Panacibacter microcysteis: one gene and its partner. The protein of the gene in region 1 binds, or shares a complex with, the protein of each later gene. Links are inferred from orthologs where the notes say so. Each region holds a gene or a part of one and is shown on either strand. Other genes may lie near its edges.

Region 1 (2,800 bases):
TAGCTGACTACCTGCATATTTACTTTGCAGTAGCAGCGAGATTTTGATAAATGGTGATGTATTTCCTGGCGGCTTCATCCCAGCTAAATAATGCAGCACGCTGCATGATTGCTTCCTGAGGATGAACAGAATGGTAGTGTTGCAGGCCATGTAAAAAAGCCTGCTGCATGTCTTGTGCTTCAAACGAGGTAAAATAATATGCAGCATCCCCGCCTATCTCAGGCAAGCTGGTAGCGTGAGCAATAAAAACCGGCTTCCCAAAAGCCATTGCCTCAATTACGGGCAGTCCAAAACCCTCTGCTATAGAAGGAAATACAAATGCCGCACAATGGTGCAGGTACCATTGCTTATCGCTTTCTGACACGGTTCCCGCAAATACCAACCGCTCTGCTACACCAAGGTCTGCTGCACATTGTTTGATCTTCTTAAGATATTGCTCATCCTGTACAACACCCGCAATCACAAGCTGGTAATTATTATCCTTAAGCAAGGCAGGCAGCACATGAAAGTTCTTCTTCTCCATAATGGTACCAATGGTAAAAATAAATGGTGCGGCGGGTATTGCAGCAGGAGCAATCACTTCCTGCAGCCTGTCTATATTACAACCATTATACACAACACTAAGCGGTTTGCCTGCAATTGTAAGATGTTTTAAAACATCCTGCTTTACATACTCAGATATTGTACAGATATGATCTGCATTGTTAATGTGTGCCTGTATCTTCTGCAAAGATTTTTTAATGCGGCTTTCATCGGGTGTGTGCTCGTACAGGAAGTTGAGATCGTGAATCGTTAATACTTTTTTCAACTTTTTTGAAGCAGGCGAGTAATTAGAGCTTTGGTAAGTTCCGTGCCATACATCATACTTTTTTGCAGAAGGAAACACAAACTTGTGTAGGCTTTTCTGATGGAGGTATGCTGTTGAATTACCAAAGATATTCAATGCAGATGGCGGTACATACATCGTTAGCCGTTCTTTGTGTGCATCAACATTTCTTACCAGGGCCCTGCCTAACTGCAGGCAAAAATGATACAACCCGGTGTGCTGATACCGCATGCGCTCACAATCAAAAAGAATATTGTTCATGTATCACTTTACGGTTTGCTGTGCTACAAAATTGTACAGATTAAACTGCTCATTTGTTTCAAAATATTGCTTTATGTCATTGAACAATTGCAGCTTACTTACATCTTTCATTTTTCTTTCCTGTATAAGCTGGTATGCCCTTTCTGCAAGTAACCAATACTTTCTGTCGGTAGAAAAAAGGTTATGAAACTGCGCAATTACTGCATGGTATAATTCTGCTATACCCGCATGCGTTGCAGCTATTGTTTTAATAACCGGAATCTCTTTATGAACACGTTGAAAAACCGGTGCCAGCATAGCTTTCAGGTACCTCACAAACCGGTCTGCATCAGGCCGGTCGCATTTGTTTACCACAAACACATCGCCTATTTCCATGATACCCGATTTCATGGTTTGAATTTCATCACCTCCTTCCGGCACCATGACCACAACTGTAACATCGGCAAGCCCTGCTATATCAATCTCGTTTTGTCCTACACCAACAGTTTCCACCAATATAAAATCAAAACCTGCAGCTTTCAGGTACTCTGTTACTTCAATGATCATCGGGCTTAAACCACCCAATGCATTCCTGGATGCCATAGAGCGTATATAAACCCTGTCATTATTGTACCATTTACTCATACGCACCCTGTCTCCCAGTAATGCACCCATATTAAAGGGAGATGACGGATCAATGCATAATACGGCAACACGTTTTCCATCAGCAAGCATTTCAGCAATCAGCGCATCGGCCAGTGTGCTTTTACCGGCGCCGGGCGCCCCCGTTAAACCAACGATACCGGCTTTACGCTGTCCATTTTGCAGCAGCAATGACTCAAAACCGGCAACCCTGTTTTCAATCAGTGAAATATTTCTTGCTATTTGTTTAATGTTTAACTGCATCAGAAGTTATTACCCGTAAAGATTTTTATATGCTGAATAATGTTACCGGCAGTATTTTTTCATGGCATCACCTGTTGCGTCGCACACTTGTACTGTATATCATTTTTCAACAACGCAATATATTGTTTCGTTCAGCTTTATGCTAACTTTCGTGCTGCTTTATCAAGCGCAAGTTGTATACTCATTGGTTGTATTGCTGCCATACAATGGCAGCCCGCAGTATTCCTGCTACAATCAGTACATGTTTTATCTTCCACAAACACTGTTGTATACTTACCAACAGGCGCCCACCTGCCGGGATGTATCGGCCGCATAGGCGGGTATATGCCCATTGCATGTTTACCAAGCGCTGCTGCAATGTGTAAAGGTCCGGTACTATTGGCCACCAGTGCATCACACTTATTGATAAAAGCCATGAACTGATCGAGATCCATTTTGCCTGTTATATCGTGCACCAGGTTGCCAACTGCATCAAACAAGGGTTGCAGGCTTCCTCTTTCTTTCGGCGTGCCGGAGATAAAAATATTGTACCTGTTTTGATCAAGTAAATGCACCAGCTTTACGAAGTTTTCCAGGCCCCATTCTCTTGCGCTGCCCTGTGATTTTGGGTGCAGTATTACATTGAATTTATGTTCGTCAATCAATGCCCTGAATTCGCTTTTCAGTTCCTGCAATTGTTGTAACCCAAAAAGCGGCACCAGGTTTTCTATTTGCAGGTTTTCGTAAATACCTAATGCTTCCAGCAACTTCAGGTTCAGTTGTGCCTCGTGCAGGTCAGACTTTTTACGGCTGAGCCTTACCAGTTTATTACAGGTAGTCCAGTGATAA
Region 2 (3,023 bases), on another replicon or contig:
ATATCACTCCTTAATTCTTTTACCGGCGTTGCCGCTGCATGTGGTGGTTTTTTATACGATAATAAAGTAATGCTCACCGGCGGTATTCTTGTTGGCGCTGCGGGTACATTGCTTACCATCCTTATGTGTAAGGCAATGAACAGGTCCCTGAAAAATGTCCTGATCGGCAATTTTGGTGGCGCCGCCACAATAGCTGCACAAGCCGGCAAAGCGGGTGGTGCGTATAAAGAGATAATCTTAAGTGATGCTGCTATAAATATGAGCTATGCAAGAAAGATCATGATCGTGCCCGGTTATGGCCTCGCCGTGGCGCAGGCTCAGCATGTGTGTCACGAACTGGAAAGCATACTGGAAGAAAAAGGCGTAGAGGTTAAATACGCCATACATCCGGTTGCCGGCAGAATGCCCGGCCATATGAATGTACTGCTGGCAGAAGCAGATGTACCCTATGATAAGTTGCTTGAAATGGAAGACGCCAACAAAGAATTTAGGATTACAGATGTCGTACTGGTACTGGGCGCCAACGACGTGGTAAACCCGGCCGCAAAAACAGACACGAGTTCACCCATTTATGGCATGCCTGTACTCGAAGTGGAAGATGCCAAACTCGTTATTGTAAACAAGCGAAGTATGAAACCAGGTTATGCAGGTATTGAAAATGAACTTTTCTTTCAACCAAAAACATCTATGCTTTTTGGAGACGCTAAATCTGTATTGCAACAACTGGTTACCGAAGTTAAAAATCTATAGTTATCGGTATTCGCCAAATTCATTGCGCAGGCAATCTGCTATTTCGCCAAGTGTACAGTACTGCTCTACCGCATCTACAACAAAGGGCATAATGTTTTCACCGCTTTTTACAGCCGTACTTAGCCTTGAGAGATATGCTGCAACCTGCTGATTGTTTCTTTTATTTTTTAGGGCCCGCAATTTTTCTACCTGCAAACTGCGTATGCTGTCATCTATTTTCAACAGTGGTGTATTGTATTTTTCATCAACCACAAACCTGTTTACACCAACGATAATTTTTTCCTGCCGCTCCACCTGTTGCTGGTAAATGTAAGCGCTCTTTGCTATCTCATCCTGTATAAAGCCGCTTTCAATAGCACTTACACTTCCACCCAATGCATCTACCTGGTTTATAATTTCAAGCGCTTTCGCCTCAACTTCATTGGTTAGCGCTTCTATAAAATAACTGCCTGCAAGCGGGTCTGCCGTATCGGTTACGCCGCTTTCAAATGCTACAATCTGCTGCGTGCGCAAAGCAATTTTTGCCGCCTCCTCTGTCGGTAAGCTCAGTGCTTCATCATAGCCATTGGTATGTAGGCTTTGTGTACCGCCTAATACTGCAGCCAATGTTTGAAGGGTTACCCGGCTTACATTATTCAATGGCTGCTGTGCTGTAAGTGTACTGCCACCGGTTTGTGTATGAAAGCGCAACATCTGCGCTTTTACATCAGTAGCGCCTAGCTCTTTCATAATAGTAGCCCACATTCTTCTTGCCGCACGAAACTTAGCTACTTCTTCAAAAAGATTGTTATGCGCATTGAAAAAGAAGGACAGTCGTTTACCAAACACATTTATGTCCAGGCCTTTCTCCAGCGCTGCTTTTACATAGGCTTTTCCATTGCTTAATGTAAAAGCTATTTCCTGCGCAGCGGTGCTGCCCGCCTCGCGTATATGATAACCCGAAATGGATATCGTGTTCCATTTTGGTATTGTTTTGCTGCACCATTCAAAAATGTCTGTGATAATGCGCATGGAAGGCTTGGGCGGATAAATATAAGTGCCACGTGCTGCATACTCTTTCAAAATATCATTCTGTATGGTACCTGTAATCTTCGAAAGATCGGCGCCTTGCTTTTTGGCGAGTGCCACATAAAATGCCAGCAAAATATATCCCGTTGCATTAATGGTCATTGATGTGCTTACTTCTTCGAGTTTAATGCCATCAAACAACATTTCTATGTCTTCAAGGCTGTCTATGGCTACCCCAACTTTTCCAACTTCGCCTTCTGCAAGCGGGTGATCGCTGTCATAACCTATCTGCGTGGGCAGGTCAAAAGCAACACTCAGTCCCATTACACCCTGCGACAATAAATAATGATAACGCTTATTGCTTTCCTCTGCGGTAGAAAAGCCTGCATACTGGCGCATGGTCCATAGCTTTCCACGATACATGTCTGGTTGTATGCCACGTGTAAAAGGAAACGTTCCAGGCTGCTCACCGGTATCCTTTCCTGCATCAGCAGATGTGTAGAGCGATTTTATTTCTATACCACTGTCCGTATATCTTTTATCGTTATTCATCCGGCAAGTTTATCGTTTTTTTGGTAGCAAGCTGTAGTATTTTATGGCATCACCTGTTGTGTCACTCACTGCATCGTTCTGTTGTTATGGCAACAACGATGTGTTTTGTTCGCAAACATGCTGTATTAAAGTGCGGTGCAATACAACAGGTAAGATTTTATAAGGCGGGCTGTGGCACTGCTGCCCAAAGTTTCAACAGTACAAGAGTGCGACGCAAGGGACGATGCCACAAAGACCTGCAGCCGGGCTCATAATGTTATTGCATTATTTTTTTTGCTTCAAAGCTGAGCACCTGGCTCACCATATCGTGTACATTTCCCTTGGGATCGTTCATAGAGTACTCGAGCAGGTGTTTGTTTAAATCGAGGGCAGTGGCCTCGGGCGGCAGCACGTTGGCAAACTGGTTTATGACAAGTATATTTTGCTCTTTCAATGTTTTTACGGCAGTCCACGCATCATCACTTACATACACCTGCTGTGTAATGTTGTGGTTAAATTCTTCTTTGATATTACTGACCAGCACCTGCTGCATGTTTCTTGCAGTAAGCCCTGGCTGGTTTAGCCTGCTGATAATGTTTGGCAGGGCAATCCTGTCTGTAAGTATCAGCAATCTTTCGTAAGCCTGCAGGCGCATTGCATTTGCAGGCTCATTGGATGGAACTGAATTGTTCCGGTTGTTCTTTCCTATTTTGAGATATGTTATGTAAGCAGAT

Evidence for each region. Proteins that work in one complex are often made in the same cells at the same time.
Region 2: the proteins of meaB (region 1) and I5907_RS15520 are in contact, whole or in part, in a crystal structure (PDB 8DPB), measured with the Methylorubrum extorquens proteins. The link is inferred for Panacibacter microcysteis from one-to-one orthologs. Residues at the interface, in SOR26638.1 of Methylorubrum extorquens: Arg20, Ala21, Ala24, Arg25, Thr28, Ser32, Arg33, Arg34, His37, Thr98, Gly99, Gly100, Ser101, Ile102, Leu103, Lys106, Thr107, Ala110, Ala113, Ile114, Asp115, Arg116, Ala118, Phe119, Ile120, Arg121, Pro122, Pro124; in SOR27001.1 of Methylorubrum extorquens: Glu577, Glu578, Asn579, Asp580, Gly581, Arg582, Arg583, Arg585, His596, Ala604, Ser605, Ala608, Asp609, Gly611, Phe612, Asp613, Val614, Asp615, Ile616, Gly617, Pro618, Leu619, Glu625, Arg628, Gln629, Val631, Glu632, Asn633, Asp634, Glu661.

What each region holds. Positions count from the first base shown.
Region 1 is NZ_JADWYR010000001.1:1,069,928-1,072,727, forward strand. The notes cover bases 32-2,779. They hold meaB (methylmalonyl Co-A mutase-associated GTPase MeaB), read right to left. Parts: upstream 1,973-2,779; coding sequence 1,091-1,972; downstream 32-1,090. Other genes in these bases: I5907_RS04285 (glycosyltransferase family 4 protein), read right to left, coding at 32-1,087; I5907_RS04295 (glycosyltransferase family 9 protein), read right to left, coding at 2,110-2,779. Outside these bases: more of I5907_RS04285, read right to left, coding at 20-31; more of I5907_RS04295, read right to left, coding at 2,780-2,800. UniProt on the Escherichia coli protein: Binds and hydrolyzes GTP. Likely functions as a G-protein chaperone that assists AdoCbl cofactor delivery to the methylmalonyl-CoA mutase (MCM) ScpA and reactivation of the enzyme during catalysis.
Region 2 is NZ_JADWYR010000002.1:874,614-877,636, reverse strand. The notes cover bases 31-3,001. They hold I5907_RS15520 (acyl-CoA mutase large subunit family protein), read right to left. Parts: upstream 2,311-3,001; coding sequence 751-2,310; downstream 31-750. Other genes in these bases: I5907_RS15515 (DUF7935 family protein), read right to left, coding at 2,567-3,001; I5907_RS15525 (NAD(P)(+) transhydrogenase (Re/Si-specific) subunit beta), read left to right, coding at 31-750. Also shown: more of I5907_RS15525, read left to right, coding at 1-30; more of I5907_RS15515, read right to left, coding at 3,002-3,023. UniProt on the Escherichia coli protein: Catalyzes the interconversion of succinyl-CoA and methylmalonyl-CoA. Could be part of a pathway that converts succinate to propionate.